Regions from separate parts of the Streptomyces sp. f51 genome, predicted to be linked through region 3. Evidence: predicted binding sites of a transcription regulator. Region 3 holds the regulator's gene; each other region holds the start of a gene.
The links. Region 3 encodes HrcA, which represses chaperone genes, less so after heat shock. Its sites were predicted from a motif close to TTNGCACTCNGNNNNNCNGAGTGCNAA; they were not measured.

Region 1 (7,700 bases), 980 kb from region 3:
GCGGATGAGCACCGGGTCATCGTGCAGGTCCTGCCGTTCGCGGCGGGAGCCCACATGGCCATGGAAGGCTCCCTCAAGCTGATGACCTTCGACGGCGCTGCGCCTCTCGCCTACCTGCAAGGCCTGGGGACAGGCCGGTTGGAGGACGACCCCGCCGTCGTCGCCCAGCACGACCTGACCTTCCATCTCCTCGCGGCCGACGCACTCCCACCGCACGAATCACTGGCTCTGATCCGCTCGGTGGCAGAGGATTACGCACATGAGCGACAGCCCTGAGTACGCCCTGCGCAAGGCCACTTGGCACAAGTCCAGCTACAGCGGAGCAAGCGGCGGCGACTGCCTGGAAGTCGCCCCTGCCGAAGGCCACCCCGCCCTCGTCCCTGTACGGGATTCCAAGAACCCCGGGACCGTGATCGGATTCGGCGCCGCCGCCTGGAGCACCTTCGTCGGCCACGTCGGCGCCCGCTGACACAAAGGGACGGCGCCCGCGTCGCGGCGGGCGCCGTCCCTCCCCCGTTCCCCCCGGTTCACCGGGAAGCCGTGTCAGCTGAGCGTGCCCAGCGCCGCCGCGTCGTAGGGGGCCAGCTCGTCGAAGCGGCCGGCCAGGACCTTCGCGGCCCACTCCGGGTCCTGGAGCAGCGCGCGGCCGACGGCGACGAGGTCGAACTCGTCCCGCTCCATGCGGTCGAGGAGGTCGTCGATGCCCTTGACCGGGGAGCCCTCGCCGACGAACGCCTTGATGAAGTCGCCGTCCAGGCCGACCGAGCCGACGGTGATGGTCGGCTTGCCCGTCAGCTTCTTCGTCCAGCCGGCGAGGTTCAGGTCGGAGCCGTCGAACTCGGGCACCCAGTAGCGGCGCGTGGAGGCGTGGAAGGAGTCCACTCCGGCGGCGGCGAGCGGGGCGAGGATCGCCTCCAGCTCTTCCGGGGTCTCCGCGAGCCGGGCGTCGTAGGCCTGCTGCTTCCACTGCGAGTAGCGGAAGATGACCGGGAACTCGGGCGAGACGGCCGCCCGCACCGCGGCGACGATCTCCGCCGAGAACTTCGTACGGGCCACCGGGTCGCCGCCGTAGGCGTCCTCGCGCCGGTTGGTGCCGGCCCAGTGGAACTGGTCGAGCAGGTAGCCGTGGGCGCCGTGCAGCTCGACCCCGTCGAAGCCGATGCGCTCGGCGTCGGCGGCGGCCTTGGCGAACGCCTCGATGACGTCGTCGAGGTCCTGCTGGGTCATGGACTTGCCGGTGACCTGGGCGCCGTCCTTGTAGAGGCCGGAGGGGCCGACGGGCGGGGCGTCCGCGATGGGCGGCTCGCCCGCCTTGCGGACCATGCCTATGTGCCACAGCTGCGGGACGATCGTGCCGCCCGCCGTGTGCACGGCGTCGGCGACCTTCGCCCAGCTGGCGAGCTGGTCCTCTCCGTGGAAGCGCGGCACGTCGTCGCTCTGGCCGGCCGAGTCGTGGCCGACGTACGTGCCCTCGGTCACGATGAGACCGACACCCGCGGCGGCGCGGCGGGAGTAGTAGCCGACCACGTTCTCCCCCGGGACACCGCCCGGCGAGAACATCCGGGTCATCGGGGCCATGGCGATCCGGTTCGGGACGGTCAGGCCGTTGATGGAGACGGGACGGGACAGGATCTCGGCGGCGCGGGACGCGGCGTCAGCGGTCACGTGGGGGCTCCTCGAAGAGGTGGTCGGTATGACGTCGAGCGGTCTGCGAGGCAGGAGATTCCGTACGGTATGTGCACGTGCATCGACTGCTCGTCAGCGTCAACCGACGTACCGGGCGCGGCATTCCGCGGTGCCCGCGCGGGCCGCTGTGATCCGGGCCACGCCCAGCCCCCGGCGTACTCGCGTCCGCCGCCGGAGCCGGGCCGGGGAACGCCCGAGGGCGGCACCCTCCCCTGGGGGAAGGTGCCGCCCTCGGAACGTCAGGACGGTGATCGACCGGGGTCGATCAGAAGTCCATGTCACCGCCCGGCATGCCGCCCGGAGCGGCCGCGGAGGCCTTCTCCGGCTTGTCGGCGATGACGGCCTCGGTGGTCAGGAACAGCGCGGCGATGGAGGCGGCGTTCTGAAGAGCGGAACGGGTCACCTTCGCCGGGTCGATGATGCCTTCGGCGATCATGTCGACGTACTCGCCGGTCGCGGCGTTCAGGCCGTGGCCGACGGGAAGGTTGCGCACCTTCTCGACGATGACGCCACCCTCCAGGCCACCGTTGACGGCGATCTGCTTGAGCGGGGCCTCAAGGGCCAGACGCACGGCGTTGGCGCCGGTCGCCTCGTCGCCCGTGAGCTCCAGCTTCTCGAAGACCGAGGAGGCCTGGAGCAGGGCCACGCCACCACCGGCGACGATGCCCTCCTCGACGGCCGCCTTCGCGTTGCGAACGGCGTCCTCGATGCGGTGCTTGCGCTCCTTGAGCTCGACCTCGGTGGCGGCACCGGCCTTGATGACGGCCACGCCGCCGGCCAGCTTCGCCAGACGCTCCTGGAGCTTCTCGCGGTCGTAGTCCGAGTCCGAGTTCTCGATCTCGGCACGGATCTGGTTCACACGGCCGGCGACCTGGTCGGCGGAGCCGGAGCCGTCGACGATCGTGGTCTCGTCCTTGGTGATGACGACCTTGCGGGCGCGGCCCAGCAGGTCCAGACCCGCGTTCTCCAGCTTGAGGCCGACCTCCTCGGAGATGACCTCGCCGCCCGTGAGGATGGCGATGTCGCCGAGCATGGCCTTGCGGCGGTCACCGAAGCCCGGGGCCTTGACGGCGACGGACTTGAAGGTGCCACGGATCTTGTTGACGACCAGGGTCGACAGGGCCTCGCCCTCGACGTCCTCGGCGATGATCAGCAGCGGCTTGCCCGACTGCATGACCTTCTCCAGGAGCGGGAGCAGGTCCTTGACGGAACCGATCTTGGAGTTGGCGATCAGGATGTACGGGTCGTCGAGCGACGCCTCCATACGCTCCATGTCGGTGGCGAAGTACGCCGAGATGTAGCCCTTGTCGAAGCGCATACCCTCGGTGAGCTCCAGCTCCAGACCGAAGGTCTGGGACTCCTCGACGGTGATGACGCCTTCCTTGCCGACCTTGTCCATCGCCTCGGCGATGAGCTCGCCGATCTGGGTGTCGGCGGCGGAGATGGAGGCCGTGGAAGCGATCTGCTCCTTGGTCTCGACATCCTTCGCCTGCTCGAGCAGGGCACCGGAGACGGCCTCGACGGCCTTCTCGATACCGCGCTTGAGCGCCATCGGGTTGGCGCCGGCGGCGACGTTGCGCAGGCCCTCGCGGACGAGCGCCTGGGCGAGGACGGTCGCCGTGGTCGTACCGTCACCGGCGACGTCGTCCGTCTTCTTGGCGACTTCCTTGACCAGCTCGGCGCCGATCTTCTCGTACGGGTCCTCGAGCTCGATCTCCTTGGCGATGGAAACACCATCGTTGGTGATCGTGGGCGCGCCCCACTTCTTCTCGAGGACGACGTTACGGCCCTTGGGGCCGAGGGTGACCTTGACGGCGTCGGCGAGCTGGTTCATCCCGCGCTCGAGACCGCGCCGTGCCTCCTCGTCGAACGCGATGATCTTGGCCATGTGAAGTGGTCCTCCCGGACGGGGTGGATTGCTCCGGATCGCGCCCGCGCCCGCGACGGACGGCCCTCGAACCCTGTGGTTCCTTGCCCCACAGGCCCGTGAGCCTCGCCGGCCCGATCCAAGTTCTGTCACTCTCACTGGGAGAGTGCTAACGCCAATGATTAGCACTCGACCCCGCCGAGTGCAAGGTGCGCTCGCGAAGCGAGCCCCCTGGAAGCCTCCGGGGAACGCACGAGGGGCCCGCATCCCTGGTGGGATGCGGGCCCCTCGTGCGTGAGTTGAGTCGCTGGTCGTTCGCGCCCGGATCAGACGGCGAGTTTGACCATGTCCGCCTGCGGACCCTTCTGGCCCTGCGAGATCTCGAACTCCACTCGCTGACCCTCTTCAAGGGTGCGGTAGCCGTCCATCTGAATCGCGCTGTAGTGCACGAAGACGTCCGCACCACCGTCGACCGCGATGAAGCCGTACCCCTTCTCCGCGTTGAACCACTTGACGGTGCCCTGAGCCATGCCTAACTCCCCTATTACTGGCCCTTGCACAGATCCGCACTTCGCGGATCCGGGTCAGACCTCACCCCCCAAACGGTTGGGGGTGTGCGCCGGAACGCGTCGACCGCGGCTGAATGTATCTGTCCAACTGCCCTCTGCAACAGGTCAGTCGGACGAGAATTCTGGGCATGGCCGATCAATGATTTGCGGAGATTACGCGAGGATCCGGGGCAAGTCGGGCCCCACAAATGCCATAAAATGCCCAAAAAGGCGAGCCACTTTGGCTACTTCTTGTCGGCGCTCGAACAGCAACTCATATGCGTCCGGCATGAAACCAACATCGAAAGCGAACGGGCTTCCCCAACTCTAGCGCGTTCAACCCTACAGAATTGCCCCCTCCGCTTGTCTCGCGGAGGGGGCAATTCTGTGAACGCGATGTGTTCGGCATTACCGAGGGTAACGATCAGCCTCCGGCGACGGCCGGAATGATGGAGACGCCGGACCCCGCCGGGGTCGCGGTTTCCAGGCCCTGCTCGAAGCGAACGTCGTCGTCGTTGACGTACACGTTGACGAAACGGCGCAGCTTGCCCTGGTCGTCCAGGACGCGCGCGGCGATGCCCGTGTGGTTCTTCTCCAGGTCGCCGATGACCTCGGCGAGGGTCGCGCCCTCGGCCGACACCTCGGCGGCGCCACCGGTGTAGGTGCGCAGGATGGTGGGGATGCGGACGTTGACGCTCATGATGCGAGGCCAGCCTCTCGGAAGGAGTCCAGGTTCGGGCGGATGGTCGCGGTCAGCCCGGTGTCGGAGGCCACCGCGTCCAGGGTCTTGAGGCCGTCGCCGGTGTTCAGCACGACGGTGGTCAGCGTCGGGTCGAGGAGACCGTTCTCGATGAGCTTGCGGGTGACACCGACGGTCACCCCGCCGGCGGTCTCCGCGAAGATGCCCTCGGTGCGCGCGAGCAGCTTGATCGCGTCCACGATCTGCCCGTCGTTCACGTCCTCCACCGCGCCGCCGGTGCGCCGCGCGATGTCCAGGACGTACGGTCCGTCCGCCGGGTTGCCGATGGCGAGCGACTTGGCGATGGTGTCCGGCTTCTGCGGCCGTACGACGTCGTGGCCGGCCTTGTAGGCGACGGAGACCGGGGAGCAGCCCTCGGCCTGGGCGCCGAAGATCTTGTACGGCCTGTCCTCGACCAGCCCGAGCCTGATCAGCTCCTGGAGTCCCTTGTCGATCTTCGTGAGCTGGGAGCCGGAGGCGATCGGCACGACCAGCTGGTCGGGGAGCCTCCAGCCGAGCTGCTCGCAGATCTCGTACGCCAGGGTCTTGGAGCCCTCGGCGTAGTACGGCCGCAGGTTGACGTTGACGAAGCCCCAGCCCTCGCCGGCCGGGTCGCCGATCAGCTCGGAGCAGAAACGGTTCACGTCGTCGTAGTTGCCCTCGATGCCGACGAGCTCGCCGCCGTAGACCGCGGCCATGACGACCTTGCCCTGCTCCAGGTCGTGCGGGATGAACACGCAGGAACGGAAGCCGGCGCGGGCCGCCGCGGCGCCCACCGCTCCGGCGAGGTTGCCGGTGGAGGAGCAGGAGAGGGTGGTGAAGCCGAAGGCGCGGGCCGCTTCGAGGGCCTGGGCGACCACGCGGTCCTTGAAGGAGTGCGTCGGGTTGCCCGAGTCGTCCTTGACGAAGAGCTTTCCGGCGTCGACACCCAGCTCACGGGCCAGGTTGTCGGCCTGGACGAGCTTGGTCCAGCCCGGGTTGATGTTCGGCTTGTCCGCCACGTCCGCGGGGACGGGCAGCAGCGGCGCGTAGCGCCAGATGTTCGCGGGTCCCGCTTCGATCCGCTTGCGGAGTTCCTCGGTGTCGTACGCCGAGAAGTCGTAGGCGATCTCGAGCGGGCCGAAACACTCCTCGCAGGCGAAGACCGGGCCGAGCGGGACGCGGTGTCCGCACTCGCGGCAGGAAAGCGCCGCGGCCGGGCCGAGATCCACCGAGTCGGCGGAGTTCGTGGTGCTTGCAACTGTCTGCGCAGCCATGGAGGCGAGGCCCTTTCTCCTCATCTTCCTCACGGCGCACTTCGCCGTGAGACGGATTTGGCACCTTCCCGAGCCGGGAGCCTCGCGACGCGATCGACATCGATCGGTACGAGACCGGCTGGAGGGTTGCCGGGGCTTCATCGGGCCGTATCCCTCTGCCCCTCTGGATGAGCGGTATTTGATTGTTGAACTGTTGAACGCGATACGCGCCGACGATCCAGGACATGCGATGGTCATGCGCGTTGTTCAAGACTGTAACCGAAGGCCAGGACAGTTGAGATAGTCGTCCGAACCGCGAGACGAGCCAATCGATCTGCCGCTGGCCGCAGCGGGCACGCCGATGAGAGCGTGTGATCAGACAGTGAGGAGCCGCAGACGGTGCTGAGAGAAGTCGAGAGCTGGCTGAGCACACGCTCCTGGTCCGTGACCGACCGCCCGCTCCACAAGCTCATGGCAGCCAAACGCATCACCGGCTCGACCGTCAGTGTCGTGCTGCCCGCGCTCAACGAGGAGGAGACGGTCGGCGAGATCGTCTCGATCATCCGCCACGACCTGATGCAGCAGGTGCCCCTCGTCGACGAGATCGTCGTCGTCGACTCCGGCTCGACGGACCGCACCTCCGCGGTCGCCGCCGCCGCGGGCGCGCGGGTCGTGCACCGCGACGACATCCTCCCGCGGATACCGGCCGTGCCCGGCAAGGGCGAGGTGCTGTGGCGCTCGCTCCTCGTGACGAGCGGGGACATCGTCTGTTTCGTCGACGCGGACCTCAGGGAGTTCTCGTCCGACTTCGTCTCGGGGATCGTGGGCCCACTGCTCACCGAGCCGGGCGTCGACCTCGTCAAGGCCATGTACGACCGCCCGATGGCCGGCGGCGGCGGACAGGGCGGCCGGGTCACCGAGCTGATGGCCCGCCCCCTGCTGAACATGCACTGGCCGCAGCTCGCGGGCTTCGTCCAGCCCCTCGGCGGCGAGTACGCGGCCCGCCGCTCGCTGCTCGAACAGCTCCCCTTCCCCGTCGGCTACGGCGTCGAGCTGGGCATGCTCGTCGACGCCCTGCACCTCGTGGGCCTCGACGCCCTCGCCCAGGTCGACGTCGGGGTGCGCAAGCACCGCCACCAGGACGGCCAGGCGCTCGGCCGCATGGCCGCCGCGATCTACCGCACCGCGCAGCTCCGGCTCGCCCGCGGCCATCTGATCCGCCCCTCCCTCACCCAGTTCGAACGCGACCGGGACGGTTTCCGGCCGCGCACCTACTCCGTGGACACCGAGGAAAGGCCGCCGATGACCGAAATCTCCGAGTACCAGACGCGCAGAGCCGCGTAGTCCGGCGCCCGCGGCCGCGCATCGCATACGGCCGAAGGGCGCGTTTGAGCGTTTCGAGACGGGGCTAGGTTTCGAGGCATGGCTTCAATGCATGGTGCCCACAGGATCCTGGTCGCCTCCAACCGCGGCCCGGTCACCTACGAGGTACGGGAGGACGGCTCGCTGCACGCCCGGCGCGGCGGCGGCGGACTCGTCTCGGGCCTCTCGGCGATCGGGCCGGACGCGGGCGCCCTGTGGGTCTGCTCGGCCCTCGGCGACGGCGACCGGGAGGCGGTCGGGCG
Region 2 (7,700 bases), 2.1 Mb from region 3:
CTCCGGCTGACGTCGGCGGCGGCCGAGGCGATGCGGGAGCGCGGCCGGGGCGGTGTCGTCAACGTGGCGTCGGTGGCCGCGTTCGTGCCGCGCGGTACGTACGGGGCGTCGAAGGCGTGGGTCGTGCAGTTCACGCAGGGCGCGGCGAAGGATCTCGCGGGCAGCGGGGTGCGGCTGATGGCGCTGGCCCCGGGCTTCGTGCGCACCGAGTTCCACGAGCGGGCGGGCATGGGCACGGACAACATCCCGAACTGGATGTGGCTCGACGCCGACAAGCTGGTCGCGGCGGCGCTTGCGGACCTGGCGCGCGGGAGAACCCTGTCCGTCCCGGATCCGCGCTACAAGGTGCTGATGGGCGTGGTGAAGGTGACCCCGCGGGCGCTGCTGGGCGGGATCTCGTCGAAGACGGGACGCAAGTACGGGCCCCAGTGAACCGGGGCGCGCCGCCGGACCCCGGCTCGCGATGATCGTGCGGTGGGTGATGCCGCCCCTCCGGTGGGAGGATTGAGGGTGTTTCGACCGGAATGAGAGCCGGAGGCGGCGCCATGACTTTCGTACAGCTGATTGACGGCAGGACCAGTCGGTTCGACGAGATGAACCGGCTGATGGACACCTGGGTCGAGAAGACCAACGGCAGACGGACCGCCACGCGCGGTGTCGTCGGCAAGGACCGCTCGGACGCGCACCACTTCGTGGAGATCGTGGAGTTCCCGTCGTACGAGGAAGCGATGAAGAACTCGAAGATGCCGGAGACCGAGCAGATCTTCCAGGAGATGGTGGCGCTCTGCGACGGGATGCCGACCTTCACGGACCTCGACGTGATCCGCGACGACAAGCTCTGAGACACGGGCCGGTTCGAGGAGCCCGCGCAGCACACGGGACCGGAGGGAGCCGGTCCGGGCCGCGCGCCGGAGTCGGCCCGCCGCGCGGCTCGGCCCCGGTTGCCGCGGGCCGTCGGGCAGAACGCACGAGGTCCCCGCTCCTGTCGGAACGGGGACCTCGTCACGCCGTCACACCCGGCAGGGTGCGGCGGCGCTCATGACGTCGGGCGTCAGTGGGAGTGGCCGTGGCCGCCGTGGCCGGCGTCGCCCTCGTCCTCGGCCGGCTTCTCGACGACCAGGGTCTCGGTCGTCAGGAGCAGCGAGGCGATGGAGGCGGCGTTCTCCAGGGCGGAGCGGGTGACCTTGACCGGGTCGATGACGCCGGCCTTGACCAGGTCGCCGTACTCGCCGGTGGCCGCGTTGAAGCCCTGGCCCTTGTCGAGCTCGGCGACCTTCGAGGTGATGACGTAGCCCTCGAGGCCCGAGTTCTCGGCGATCCAGCGCAGCGGCTCGACGGCGGCGCGGCGGACGACCGCGACACCCGTGGCCTCGTCGCCGGTCTTGCCGAGGTTGCCCTCCAGGACCTTGACGGCGTGGACGAGCGCGGAGCCACCACCGGAGACGATGCCCTCCTCGACCGCGGCGCGGGTCGCGGAGATGGCGTCCTCCAGACGGTGCTTCTTCTCCTTGAGCTCCACCTCGGTGGCGGCGCCGACCTTGATGACGCACACGCCGCCGGCCAGCTTCGCGAGGCGCTCCTGGAGCTTCTCGCGGTCCCAGTCCGAGTCGGTGTTCTCGATCTCGGCCTTGATCTGGTTGACGCGGCCGACGACCTCGTCGCTGCTGCCGGCACCGTCGACGATGGTGGTGTCGTCCTTGGTGACGGTCACGCGGCGGGCGCTGCCGAGCACGTCCAGGCCGATCTGGTCGAGCTTGAGGCCGACCTCCTCGGCGATGACCTGACCACCGGTGAGGGTGGCGATGTCGCCGAGCATGGCCTTGCGGCGGTCACCGAAGCCGGGGGCCTTCACGGCGACGGCGTTGAACGTGCCGCGGATCTTGTTCACGACCAGGGTCGACAGGGCCTCGCCCTCGACGTCCTCGGCGATGATCAGCAGCGGCTTGGAGGCGTTCGCCTGGATGACCTTCTCCAGCAGCGGCAGCAGGTCCTGGATGGAGCTGATCTTGCCCTGGTGGATGAGGATGTACGGGTCGTCGAGGACGGCCTCCATACGCTCCTGGTCGGACACCATGTACGGGGACAGGTAGCCCTTGTCGAAGGCCATGCCCTCGGTGAAGTCCAGCTCCAGACCGAAGGTGTTGGACTCCTCGACGGTGATGACACCGTCCTTGCCGACCTTGTCCATCGCCTCGGCGATGAGCTCGCCGACCTGGCTGTCCTGGGCGGAGAGCCCGGCCACGGCGGCGATGTCGGACTTGTCGTCGATCGGGCGGGCCGTCGCGAGGAGCTCCTCGGAGACGGCCTTGACCGCGGCGTCGATGCCCTTCTTCAGGAGGGCGGGCGACGCGCCGGCGGCGACGTTGCGCAGGCCCTCGCGCACGAGCGCCTGGGCGAGCACGGTGGCGGTGGTCGTACCGTCACCCGCGATGTCGTTGGTCTTGGTCGCCACCTCCTTCACCAGCTGCGCGCCGAGGTTCTCGAACGGGTCCTCGACCTCGACCTCGCGGGCGATGGTCACACCGTCGTTGGTGATGGTGGGAGCGCCGAACTTCTTGTCGATGACGACGTTGCGGCCCTTGGGGCCGATCGTCACCTTCACCGTGTCGGCCAGCTTGTTGACGCCGCGCTCAAGGGCGCGACGGGCGTCTTCGTCGAACTTCAGGATCTTCGCCATGGAAGCGGTTCAGCCCTCTCGGAAAATATGGAGAACGAACAGCGCCCCCGGCGCCCGGCTGGAATGATCGCGGGTGCCAGGGGCGTGGTTCACTGCAATGCTTGGTGCGGGGTTGTCCGGGGGCGAACCCCGAACTCCCTTACCAGGTGAATTACTTCTCGATGATCGCGAGCACGTCGCGAGCCGAGAGGACGAGGTACTCCTCGCCGTTGTACTTCACCTCGGTGCCGCCGTACTTGCTGTAGAGAACGATGTCGCCGACGGCGACGTCGAGCTCGACACGCTTGCCGTCCTCGATGCGGCCCGGGCCCACGGCCAGGACGACGCCCTCCTGGGGCTTCTCCTTGGCGGTGTCCGGGATGACCAGGCCGGAGGCCGTGGTCTGCTCGGCGTCGAGCGGCTGGACCACAATGCGGTCCTCGAGCGGCTTGATGGCAACCTTGGAGCTGGTGGTCGTCACGATCCGACCTCCCCCTTCGGAGATCTCACGGGGTTAACTGTCTGAGGTGGCGACCAGGTCGATCCGTCGTCGCGGGTGCCGGACCTGCCTGTCGCTGTTGGCACTCTCCAGGGGTGAGTGCCAGACCTGAGACTATGACTGTGATTAGCACTCGGTCAAGCGGAGTGCCAAAGGCGTCGGCGTGGCGTGGTCGGGAAGGTGCCCGATCACGCCGAATGGGCGTCTCGCCGGCGGCGCCGACCGGCCCTGCGGCGGTCCCCCTGGAGGGGGTTCTCCTCCTCCGTGGGGCCCCTAGAGGTAGTTCTCCAGCCGCGCCAGGGTGAAGCCCTCGCGCTGGATCCGCCGGAGCAGCCGGAGGGTGGCGTTCGTGAGTCCGGGTTCGCCGGGGCCGGAGAGGATGTCCCCGGGCCTGAGCCGGTGCGCGTCGGCCGTCCTGCCGAGGACGATCGCGGCGACCCCGCAGTCGGCGGCGGCACGCAGGGTGGTGTCGTCGTATCTGCCGTACGGGGGCCGCAGCAGCCGGGGCCGGACGCCGAAGCGCCGGGTGAGCTTGTCCTGTTGTCCGCAGATCTCGGCGCGCTGGCCGGCGTAGGGCAGACCGGCCAGGACGGCGTGGTCGAGGGTGTGGTTCTGGACGCTCGCGCCGACGGCGCGCAGCCGGGCGAAGTGCCCGTACCCGGGTCCGGCGACCCGGTCCGTGAGGAACATGCTGACCGGCAGGCGCAGTTCGCGGACCATGTCGGCGAACCGCGGATCGCGCTCGGCCCCGTCGTCGTACGTCAGGAAGACCACTTTGTCGCGGGTGCGGACCTGGTTCACGACGGGCGGCAGTCCGGTGTCGGCGGTGCGCGCGGTGGTCCGGACGGACACCGCGGGCGCCGGGGCGAGCGGGCTGGCGAGCCCCCAGCGGCGGTACGCCGACTGTGTCGGGTGCACCCGTTGGGCGGCCTTCTTGCCCAGCCGTTCGATGGGGTCGACGGACTGCGCGCAGCCGCCGAGCAGCGCCGCCACGAGCAGCCCGGCGACCGGGACCCGGACCCTCACCGGCACCCGCACCCGCACCCGCACCCTCACAGGTAGTCCTCCAGGCGTGCGACCGCGTATCCCTTGGCCGTGACGGTCCTCAGGAAGCGGCGGACCATGTCGGGCATGGTGCCGTTCCACTCCTCGCGGCCCTGGAAATGGGTCAGGACGATGTCGCCGGGGTGCAGGTCCTGGTCCTCCTCGCGGTACTCCCAGTGGTCGACGAAGACCTCCTCGTTCCAGATGGGCGCGTACCGGATGCCGCAGGACTTGGCGGCGCGCAGGGTGTCCTGGTCGTAGTTGCCGTACGGCGGCCGGAAGACGGTCGGGCGCCTGCCGAACTCCTTCTCCATCACGTCCTGCATGCCGCAGATCTCGTGCTTCTGCCGCTCGTAGGAGAGTGCGGGCAGGTAGGGGTGGTGCAGGGTGTGGTTGTTCAGGGTGATGCCGCGGTCGCGCATCCTCCGGAAGTACCCGTAGTCGTCCTTGACGAGGAAGTCGCTGAGGAAGGCGGTGTACGGGATCTTCAGGTCGCTCATCATCCGCAGGAACGCGGGGTCCTTCTCGGAGCCGTCGTCGACGGTGAGGAAGACGACCTTGTCCTTGGTGGGGACGGTCGTGAAGACCGGCGGCAGCCCCAGTTCCCTCTGGTCGTCGACCTCGAAGCCCTTGCGTGCCCGGATGCGGGGCTTCCTGGCGGGCGGCGCGGGGGGTGTCAGCGGCACCGCGGCCAGTCCCCAGCGTTTCGCGACGGCGGCGCGCCTGGCCTGTGCCTGGCGGAGGCGGACGGCGTACGCGGCGAGGGCGCGGGCGGGGTCCGCGGGGAGCCCGGCCCGCAGGGCGGGGGCGTGGGCCGGTCTGGCGCCTGCGGCTCCCGCGGCCGGGACGGAGGCGGCCCCGGCGCAGCCGGAGGCGAGCAGGGCGAGGGCGAGCGCGCCGACTCCCCAGCGCGCACCAGCCCCGTTCGCGCCGGTTTTGTAATTTTGTCGTACGGGTCGCATGGGGCCGGATCCTCCCAGCTCAGCGCCCCGCGAGAGCTCCGACACCGCCGCCGGAAGCGCACCGTCCACCGACTGGCCCACAATGGCCGGGTGAACGACGTCTCCTTCGCCCCCCTCCTCACCGCCGAGGGCCGCGCCCTGCTCGACGAGGTCCGCGCCACCGAACCGGCACAGGAACTGGCCGTCGCCACCCGGCTGCGCCGCGAGCACCCCGCCGAACTGGTCTCTGCGGCCCTCGGACAGGCCCGGCTGCGGCAGCGGGCGGTGGCGAAGTTCGGCGCCGAGGACGCCGGACGGATGTTCTTCACCCCGAACGGGGTCGAGCAGTCGACCCGTACGAGCGTGGCCGCGTACCGCGCCGAGCGGATGCGCGCGCTGGGGGTGCGCTCCGTGGCCGACCTGTGCTGCGGCATCGGCGGCGACGCCATCGCGCTGGCCCGCGCCGGAATCCGCGTCCTGGCCGTCGACCGCGACCCGCTGACGGCCGCCGCCGCCCGCGCCAACGCCGACGCGCTGGGACTCGCGGATCTGATCGAGGTGCGCGAGAGCGATGTGACCGAGGTGGACACCGCGTCGTACGACGCCGTCTTCGTGGACCCCGCGCGCCGGGGCGGCCGGGGCCGGATCTTCGACCCGGAGGCGTACTCGCCGCCGCTGTCCTGGGCGGTCGCGGCGGCACGGAAGGCTCCGCTCGCCGCGCTGAAGATCGCGCCCGGCATCCCGCACGAGGCGATCCCCGCCGAGGCGGAGGCCGAGTGGATCTCGGACGGCGGGGACGTGAAGGAGGCCGTGCTCTGGTTCGGCACGGAACCCGGCCTGGTGCGCGCGACCCTGCTGCCGGGCCCGCGCGGGCTGCGCGGCCGCGGCCTGCCGGATCCGGCGGTCAGGGCGGTCGGCCGCTATCTGTACGAGCCGGACGGCGCCGTCATCCGCGCGCATCTGGTCGCCGAGGTGGCCGAGGACCTGGACGGCGGGCTCATCGACGAGACGATCGCCTACGTCACGGCGGACGAATTGCGCCCGACGCCGTACGCCACCGCGTACGAGATCACCGATCGCATCCCCTTCAACGTGAAGAAGCTGAAGGCGCTGCTGCGGGAGCGGGAGGTCGGGGTGCTGACCGTGAAGAAGCGCGGTTCCGCCGTCGAGCCGGAGGAGCTGCGGCGCAAGGTGAAGCCGCAGGGCCGGAACTCCGCGACGGTGTTCCTGACCCGGGTGGCGGGGGCCCCGACCATGCTGGTCGGAGCCCCCGCCCGGCCGTCCGCCGACGGCGGGGCCTGAGCCCGCGGCCGACTAGTGCTCCTGCTGGTGGCGGGTGCCGAGCGCGCTCAGGTCCGGCGCGACGACGGGCCGCGACGCGGTGCCGGTGCGGACCGGCTGGGCGCCGGTGACCGGACCGGCCGAGGAGAGCGACGTCGCCGTGGGCGCCAGGCCGTTGTAGTACGGCGTGTACTTCCACTGGCTGCCGCTCGCGCTGATCGCCGCGCCCGCGGAGTTCAGCGCCGACGCCGACACCGAGCCGGTGCCGCCGAACACGGCCAGGCCGTTGATGCCGGCCGCGCCCTTGACCAGGTAGGACTTGGTCTCGGAGGGGAGGGAGGCGACGTCCGTCCACAGCACGGGGCCGAAGACGTTCATCGCCGCCGCGGCCGAGGTGCCACCGCGCCAGCTGTCGGTGGAGGCCAGGGCCACGTTGGCCGGACCGCCCCACCAGAACCGCGCGAGGGCGGCCGCGTTGCCCGCGTTGGTGCTCTCCGCGATCGGGTAGTAGGTGTACGACGACGGCCAGTGGGAGAAGGACGTGTGCGTGAGCGCGTACTTCGCCGAGCCGCCGACCGGGATCATGTAGGTGTCGCGCGGGTCCAGGCCGTTGAGGTACGCCTTCACCGACGCGGTCAGCGTGTTGCCGTCGTTGAGCACGACGACCGCCTTGCCGCTCGTTCCGTCCGCGCCCGCCGCCGCCGCCGCGGCGAGCGCCGAGTGGTAGTCGGTGCCGGTCGCGATGAAGACGTAGTCGGGCGCGCTGGTGATGGACTTCGCGACGGCGACCGAGGTCGAGTAGCGCGAGGTGCCCGCAAGCCGCTTCGAGGTGAAGCCGAGCGCGGAGATCTTCGAGGCGACGAAACTGCCGAGGATCGAGGTGCCGCCGACGAGGTAGACCGGGGCGCCGGGCTTGAGGACCCGCTTCAGCTCCGCCTGCACGGACGCGGAGACCGAGGTGGCGGACGTCAGCAGGACCGGCCCGTGCTTCTTGCCCGCGAGGGCGGGGGCGGTCAGCGCGTACGACTGGCTGTCCTGGGAGACCAGCACGGCGGACGAGGCGTTCATCAGGCCCGGCTCGCTCTTGCCGACCGTGTTCCAGGTCCAGCGGGACGCGGCGATGTTGCTGGCGTTGACGTCGGCGCCCCAGACCCGGGCGACGGAGTTCTTGCGCAGCGGCTGCCAGGCGAGGTCCCCCTTGGTCATGGTGGGCGAGTCGTAGATGACCTTCGCCGTGCCTCCGACGAGGTCCAGGACCTGGTCCTGCCACGCGCCGGAG
Region 3 (7,700 bases):
CGGCGCCTGGAATACCTCGAAGCCCCCATGGACGGCAGCGTGCCACCGCACGGCGGAGCGCGGTAGACCGCATGCGGCCATCGGGGGCACAACCACCCGAAGGAGTTGCCGTCAGCCGAGCATCAGCAGCCATTCCTGGAGTTCCACCAGGTTGCCCTCGGGGTCCTTGAGATGGGCGACCCGCATGCGGTCCGTCATCGGTGCCGGGCCGTGCAGCAGGGTGGCGCCGCGCGAGACGACCTGTTCGCAGTAGACGTCCAGGTCGTCCACCCGCAGCACGACCAGCGACCGGTGCCCGGTCACGGTGTCGCCGAGCTCTCCGAGGATCTCGGTCATCATGGCGCGGTCCTGGAGGGCGATGCCCGCCGATCCGATGACGGGACTGAACTTCTCGTACGGGCCCTCGGCCGCGCCCGACTGGGGCTTGAGGCCGAGGACTTCGGAGTAGAAGCGGTAGCAGGCGGCGAAGTCGGAGACGAGCAGTCGTACCTGAGCGAGTTCCATGGATTCCCCGGTGGAGTGCGGTCGGTGGGGCCGGTCCCGAGGGCGGCGGTCAGGACCAGCGGCCGGTGCGGGCCAGCAGCAGGGCCGTGGCCACCGTCCCGGCCGTCGAGGTGCGCAGCACGGTGCGCCCCAGGTGGAAGGTCCGCGCGCCGGCCTCGGTGAAGAGCGCGACCTCCTCGGCGGAGATCCCGCCCTCGGGCCCGACCACGAGGACGATCTCCCCGGATGCGGGCAGCGCGGCGGTCGCGAAGGGCTCGGTGCCCAGGGCGGTGTCCTCGTGGAGCACGGCGGCCAGGTCGGCTTTGGCGAGAAGTGCGGCAACCTGCTTGGTCGTCATCGCGTCCGCGACCTCGGGGAAGCGAGCCCGGCGGGACTGCTTGCCGGCCTCCCGGGCGGTGGCCCGCCACTTGGCGAGCGCCTTCAGGCCCCGCTCGCCCTTCCACTGCGTGATGCAGCGGGAGGCGGCCCAGGGGACGATCGCGTCGACGCCGGTCTCGGTCATGGTCTCGACGGCCAGCTCGCCCCGGTCGCCCTTGGGCAGCGCCTGTACGACCGTGATGCGCGGCTCCTCGGCCGCCTCCTCGGTGACCGCGCCCATCCGTACGATCAGCCGGTCCTTGCCCTCGGTGGCGAGGACCACGCAGTCCGCCCGGCGCCCGGCCCCGTCGGTGAGCACCACGTCCTCGCCGCTGTGCAGCCGTTTCACGGAGACGGCGTGCCGCCCCTCGCTTCCGTCGAGGACATGACGTCCCTCGCCGTCCGTGTCGAAGTGCTCGACCAGGAACACCGGTGCCGTCATCGGGGCGCACCCTCTTCCGGGATCTCGGCGGCGGCCGACAACGCTGTCTCGGCGGCCGTGATTTCTGCGTTCAGTAGCTCCACCAGCTGCCCGGCGGGCAGGTCACGCGCCATGCGGTGGCCCTGCCCCGCCCACAGTGCCATGCCCTGGGCGTCGCCCGCCTTCGCGGCCGCCTTGCGCAGCGGCAGCGTCAGATGGTGGATCTCGGGGTAGGCGGCCGGGGCGTACGGGCCGTGCTCGCGCATGAAGCGGTTGGCCAGCGCGCGTGCCGGACGTCCGGTGAAGGCGCGGGTCAGCTCCGTGCGTACGTACAGGGGGTCGGTCAGCGCCTGCTTGTGCACGGCGCTCGCCCCGGACTCGGGGGTGGCGAGGAAGGCCGTGCCGAGCTGGGCCGCGTTCGCGCCCGCGGCGAGGACGGCAGCGATCTGGCTGCCGCGCATGAGACCGCCCGCCGCGACGACCGGGATGCCCACGGTCTCGCGGGTCCGCGCGACCAGGGTGAGCAGGCCGACGCCCGTGCCGTCCGTCTCCGGGTTGTCCCGGTGGGTGCCCTGGTGCCCGCCGGCCTCGATGCCCTGCACGATCACCGCGTCGGCGCCGGCCCGCTGCACGGCCAGGGCCTCCTCGGCGGTGGTGGCGGTGACCAGGGTGAGGGTGCCGGCGCGGCGCAGCGACTCCAGCACCTCCGGCTTGGGGACACCGAAGTGGAAGGAGACGGCCGCCACCGGGTTGTCGAGGAGGACGGCGAGTTTGGCGTCGTAGCCGTCGTCGCGGCCGCTGTCCGGATCACCGAGTTCGGTCTCGTACCAGGCGGCCTCGCCTGCCAGCTGGTGGGCGTACACCTCGACCGAGGCCGCGTCCGCGTGCTCGGGCTGCGGGAGGAAGAGGTTGACGCCGAAGGGACGGCCGGTCAGCCCGCGCAGCTGCTTGATCTCCTGGTACATGCCGTCGGCGGTCTTGTACCCGGCGGCGAGGAAGCCCAGCCCGCCGGCCTCGGACACGGCGGCCGCGAGCTGCGGGACGGAGACGCCGCCCGCCATGGGGGCCTGCACGATCGGGTGAGGGAAGAGATCGGTCAGCGCGGTGGACATGACGGCATGTTGTCACGTCCCCCGGGCAAGTCCGAATCCGGTCGTGCGTCCGGATTCCGGTCCTCGGAGCGAAGGGCGCGGGGGGGTTTCCCGCCCCGCGCCCCGCGTTCGTCACCGGCCGTTGAAGGCGTCCTTCAGACGGGAGAAGAGCCCCTGCTGGCCGGGCTGGAACTGGCCCGTGGGCCGCTCCTCGCCGCGCATCTGCGCCAGCTCGCGCAGCACCCGCTCCTGCTCGGGGTCGAGCTTGGTCGGCGTCATGACCTCGACGTGCACGATGAGGTCGCCGCGGCCGCCGCCCCGCAGATGCGTGACGCCCCGGCCGTGCAGCGGGATCGACTGGCCGGACTGCGTGCCCGGACGGATGTCGACCTCCTCCATGCCGTCGAGGGTCTCCAGCGGCACCTTGGTGCCGAGGGCCGCCGCCGTCATGGGGATGGTGACCGTGCAGTGCAGGTCGTCGCCGCGCCGCTGGAAGGTCGAGTGCGGCAGCTCGTGGATCTCGACGTACAGGTCGCCTGCGGGGCCGCCGCCGGGGCCGACCTCGCCCTCGCCCGCGAGCTGGATGCGGGTGCCGTTGTCCACACCGGCCGGGATCTTGACCGTGAGGGTGCGGCGGGAGCGGACCCGGCCGTCGCCCGCGCACTCGTGGCACGGGGTCGGGACGACGGTGCCGAAGCCCTGGCACTGCGGACACGGCCGCGAGGTCATGACCTGGCCGAGGAAGGACCTCGTCACCTGGGACACCTCGCCGCGGCCGCGGCACATGTCACAGGTCTGCGCCGCGGTGCCGGGGGCCGCGCCCTCGCCGTTGCAGGTGCCGCAGACGACGGCCGTGTCGACCTGGATGTCCTTCGTGGTGCCGAAGGCCGCCTCGTCGAGCTCGATCTCCAGCCGGATCATGGCGTCCTGGCCGCGGCGGGTGCGCGAGCGCGGTCCGCGCTGCGACGCCGTGCCGAAGAAGGCGTCCATGATGTCGGAGAAGTTCCCGAAGCCGCCCTGGCCGAAGCCGCCGGCGCCACCGCCGCCCTGCTGGGACAGCGGGTCGCCGCCGAGGTCGTAGACCTGCTTCTTCTGCGGGTCCGACAACACCTCGTACGCGGCGTTGATCTCTTTGAACCGCTCCTGCGTCTTCGGATCGGGATTGACGTCCGGGTGCAGCTCGCGAGCGAGCCTCCGGAACGCCTTCTTGATCTCGTCCTGGGACGCGTCGCGGCGCACGCCGAGTACGGCGTAGTAGTCCGTGGCCACTTACGACTCCGCCAGGATCTGTCCGACGTACCGTGCCACCGCTCGTACCGCTCCCATCGTTCCCGGGTAATCCATGCGGGTCGGGCCGACCACGCCGAGTTTGGCTACTGCCTCGCCGCCCGAACCGTAGCCGACGGAGACCACGGACGTGGAGTTGAGTCCCTCGTAAGCGTTCTCGTGCCCGATTCGCACGGTCATGCTCGAATCCCCGGCCTCTCCAAGCAACTTGAGGAGCACGACCTGCTCCTCCAGCGCTTCGAGCACCGGCCGGATGGTGAGAGGGAAGTCATGTCCGAAGCGCGTGAGATTGGCGGTACCGCCGATCATCAGCCGCTCCTCGGTCTCCTCGACGAGTGTCTCCAGCAGAGTGGAGAGCACCGTCGAGACCGTACCCCGGTCCTCCGCCTCGAAGGCGTCCGGGAGGTCCTGGACGAGCTGCGGGACGTCCGCGAAGGGGCGTCCCGCGACCCGGCTGTTGAGCCGGGCCCGCAGGTCCGCCAGCGAGGTCTCGCCGAACGGCGCCGGGCAGTTGATCATGCGCTGCTCGACCCGGCCGGTGTCCGTGATCAGCACGAGCATCACCCGCGCGGGGGCCATGGAGAGCAGCTCCACGTGCCGCACGGTCGAGCGGGTCAGCGAGGGGTACTGCACGACGGCGACCTGCCGGGTGAGCTGCGCGAGCAGCCGCACCGTCCGTCCGACGACGTCGTCCAGGTCGACCGCGCCGTCCAGGAAGTTCTGGATGGCACGGCGCTCGGGCGCGGTCATCGGCTTGACGCCGGCGAGCTTGTCGACGAACAGGCGGTAGCCCTTGTCGGTGGGGATGCGCCCGGCGCTGGTGTGCGGCTGGGCGATGTACCCCTCGTCCTCCAGGACCGCCATGTCGTTGCGGACGGTCGCGGGCGAGACGCCGAGGCGGTGCCGCTCGGTGAGCGCCTTGGAGCCGACCGGCTCCTCGGTGCCCACGTAGTCCTGGACGATGGCGCGCAGCACCTCGAGCCTGCGTTCGCTGAGCATCGCGCACCTCCAGAAGTCGACTCGGTGGTCTTCGTGGCCTTCGTGGCTTTCGCCTGGCACTCAGCGCACGCGAGTGCCAACGTTCCCCGGCCCAGTGTACGGCGGTCGGGCACGACCCGGGCAAGGGCGGGCCTGCGATGTCGTGCACGGCGCCCCGTCACCGTTAGCGTCGCCGCATGAGGCTGACTTGGGAAGAGCTCGGGTGGGAAAGGGTGGCGCCCGGGGTCGGGCGGCGGCGTCTTCCGGACTGGGACTGCACGGCCGGGCTCGTCGTCGGCGCGGGGGCGGCGCTGATGATCGACGCCGGGTCGAGCCTCGCGGAGGGCGCCCGGCTGCGCGCCGAGGCGCGGGCCCTCAGCGGCGCGCGTGTGACGCATGTCGCGCTCACCCACCCTCATTTCGACCATGTCTTCGGCGCGGCCGCCTTCGCCGGCGTGGAGATCTTCGCCGCCGACGGCTCGCCCGAGGTGTACGGACGCGGCCGCGAGGAGCTGTGCGCGGACGCGGTGCGCAACGGTCTCGACCCGCGGGCGGCTCAGGAGGCCGCCGACACCCTCGTACGCCCGCGGCGGCTCGTCCGGGGCACCTGGGATCTGGACCTCGGAGGCGGCGTCGAGGTCCGGCTGGTGCGCACGGGTGAGGGCCACACCGGCCACGACCTCGTGGTCGTCGTGCCGGGCGACCCCGCGGTGGTGTTCTGCGGCGACCTGGTCGAGGAGTCGGGAGAGCCGCAGGCGGGCCCCGACGCCGTACCCTCGCGCTGGCCGGCGGCGCTCGACCGGCTGCTCGCGCTGGGCGGCGAGGACGCGCTGTACGTCCCCGGGCACGGGGCGGTGGTGGACGCGGCGTTCGTACGGACCCAACGGGACGCCCTGGCCCGGCGTTTCGGCGTGTCGCTGTGAGCCCCGGCGGGCTTCTCCTATCGTCATCCGAATGCGCCAGTACTCTCCGGACCTGACCCCGCCCTGGAAGAAGCCCCGGTCCGTGCCCGAGGTCCCGGCGGACCCGGGACTGGTCGTCGAGGAGCCCGGCACCGGCTTCTGCGGCGCGGTGATCCGCTGCGAGGCGGGCACGGTGACCCTGGAGGACCGCTTCGGCAAGCACCGGGTGTTCCCGCTGGAGCCGCGCGGCTTCCTGCTGGAGGGCAAGGTCGTGACCCTGGTCCGGCCCGCCGCGGCGGCACCGGTCCGCCCCAGCCGCACGGCGTCCGGATCGGTGGCGGTGCCCGGCGCCCGCGCCCGGGTGGCGCGCGCCGGGCGCATCTATGTCGAGGGGCGCCACGACGCCGAACTGGTCGAGCGGGTCTGGGGCGACGACCTGCGCGTCGAGGGGGTCGTCGTGGAGTACCTGGAGGGTGTCGACGACCTCCCGGCGGTGGTCGACGCGTTCGCCCCGGGCCCGGACGCCCGGCTCGGCGTCCTCGTGGACCACCTGGTCCCGGGTTCGAAGGAGTCCCGGATCGCGGAGGCGGTCACGAGCGAGCACGCCCTGGTGCTCGGCCACCCGTACATCGACGTGTGGGAGGCCGTGAAGCCGTCCTCGGTCGGCATCGCGTCCTGGCCCCGGGTCCCGCGCGGCCAGGACTGGAAGACGGGTGTGTGCCGGGCCCTGGGCTGGCCGGACAACACCGGCGCGGCCTGGCAGCGCATCCTGTCCGGGGTCCGCTCCTACAAGGACCTGGAACCCGCCCTCCTGGGCCGTGTGGAGGAACTGATCGACTTCGTCACCGCCCCGGAGTGACCGGGCGCTGCTTCGGTGCCGCGCCCGGCCCGGGCGGTCCTCAGTCCACCAGGTCCCGGACGACGGCGTCCGCGAGGAGGCGGCCCCGGAGGGTGAGGACGGCGCGGCCCGCGTCGTACGGTCCGGCTTCGAGGAGGCCCTCGGACAGCGCGCGGCGGGAGGCCGCGAGGCCCTCGGGGCGGAGCAGGGAGAGCGGGCAGCCCTCGCGCAGCCGCAGTTCGAGGAGGATCCGCTCGACCCGGCGGTCCTCCTCGGTCAGGAGTTCACGGCCGGCCCCCGGGGAGCGGCCCTCGGCCAGGGCCGCCGCGTACGCCCCCGGATGCTTCACGTTCCACCAGCGAACGCCGCCCACGTGGCTGTGCGCGCCGGGGCCCGCGCCCCACCAGTCGGCGCCCCGCCAGTAGAGCTCGTTGTGCAGACAGCGGCTTCCCGGCGAGCCGGCGGTCGCCCAGTTCGACACCTCGTACCAGTCGAAGCCCGCCGCCGACATCACCTCGTCCGCGATGAGATAGCGGTCCGCGTGCACGTCGTCGTCCGTCATCGGGACCTCGCCGCGGCGGATGCGGCGCGCCAGCTGCGTGCCCTCCTCGACGATCAGCGCGTACGCGGAGATGTGGTCGGGGCCCGCGCCGAGGGCCGCCTCCAGCGAGGCCCGCCAGTCGTCGTCCGACTCTCCCGGCGTGCCGTAGATCAGGTCCAGGTTCACATGTGCGAATCCGGCCGCGCGGGCCTCGGCGACGCAGGCCTCGGGACGGCCCGGGGTGTGGGTGCGGTCGAGCACCTTCAGGACGTGCTGCCGGGCGCTCTGCATGCCGAAGGAGATCCGGTTGAAGCCCCCGGCGCGCAGGGTCGCGAGGTACTCGGGGCCGACCGACTCGGGGTTCGCCTCCGTCGTGACCTCCGCGTCGTCCGCGAGCCCGAACTCGTCCCGGATCGCGCCCAGCATCCGTACGAGATCGTCGGCGGCCAGCAGCGTGGGCGTACCGCCTCCGACGAAGACCGTGCGGACCGGGCGGGGGTCGTCGCCGAGGACCTTGCGGGCGAGCCGGATCTCGTCGGTCAGCGTGTCCGCGTAGTTGTCCCGGGAGGCGAGCACACCGCCGCTGCCCCGCAGCTCGGTCGCCGTGTAGGTGTTGAAGTCGCAGTAGCCGCAGCGGGTCGCGCAGTACGGGACGTGGAGGTAGAACCCGAGGGGTCGCTCGGCGGCCCCGGCCAGGGCGTGCGCGGGCAGCGCCCCGTCGCCGGGGACGGGCTCGCCGTCGGGAAGTGCGGAAGGCATGCGTTCCATTGTCCAGCACCGG

Region 1: groL (chaperonin GroEL) is a predicted target of HrcA. The motif match lies at 3,700-3,726, and genes of this name have one in related genera.
Region 2: groES (co-chaperone GroES) is a predicted target of HrcA. The motif match lies at 3,282-3,308, and genes of this name have one in related genera.

The regions. Positions count from the first base shown of each region.
Region 1 covers NZ_CP149798.1:3,292,339-3,300,038, forward strand. The annotation lists gene WJM95_RS14355 (helix-turn-helix transcriptional regulator) at 1-276, shown strand, start outside; gene WJM95_RS14360 (DUF397 domain-containing protein) at 260-469, shown strand; gene WJM95_RS14365 (NADH:flavin oxidoreductase) at 544-1,665, opposite strand; gene groL (chaperonin GroEL) at 1,952-3,574, opposite strand; gene WJM95_RS14375 (cold-shock protein) at 3,880-4,083, opposite strand; gene WJM95_RS14380 (MoaD/ThiS family protein) at 4,526-4,801, opposite strand; gene thrC (threonine synthase) at 4,798-6,096, opposite strand; SAM riboswitch class I at 6,114-6,270, opposite strand; gene WJM95_RS14390 (glucosyl-3-phosphoglycerate synthase) at 6,475-7,419, shown strand; gene WJM95_RS14395 (trehalose-6-phosphate synthase) at 7,498-7,700, shown strand, end outside.
Region 2 covers NZ_CP149798.1:4,433,777-4,441,476, reverse strand. The annotation lists gene WJM95_RS19525 (SDR family oxidoreductase) at 1-432, shown strand, start outside; partial or broken gene WJM95_RS19520 (ester cyclase) at 546-839, shown strand; gene groL (chaperonin GroEL) at 1,052-2,677, opposite strand; gene groES (co-chaperone GroES) at 2,829-3,137, opposite strand; gene WJM95_RS19505 (polysaccharide deacetylase family protein) at 3,429-4,181, opposite strand; gene WJM95_RS19500 (polysaccharide deacetylase family protein) at 4,208-5,161, opposite strand; gene WJM95_RS19495 (methyltransferase domain-containing protein) at 5,252-6,442, shown strand; gene WJM95_RS19490 (cell wall-binding repeat-containing protein) at 6,455-7,700, opposite strand, start outside.
Region 3 covers NZ_CP149798.1:2,316,662-2,324,361, forward strand. The annotation lists gene WJM95_RS10230 (VOC family protein) at 112-504, opposite strand; gene WJM95_RS10235 (16S rRNA (uracil(1498)-N(3))-methyltransferase) at 554-1,303, opposite strand; gene WJM95_RS10240 (nitronate monooxygenase) at 1,300-2,394, opposite strand; gene dnaJ (molecular chaperone DnaJ) at 2,506-3,642, opposite strand; gene hrcA (heat-inducible transcriptional repressor HrcA) at 3,643-4,659, opposite strand; gene WJM95_RS10255 (MBL fold metallo-hydrolase) at 4,836-5,561, shown strand; gene WJM95_RS10260 (DUF3097 domain-containing protein) at 5,593-6,399, shown strand; gene hemW (radical SAM family heme chaperone HemW) at 6,440-7,678, opposite strand.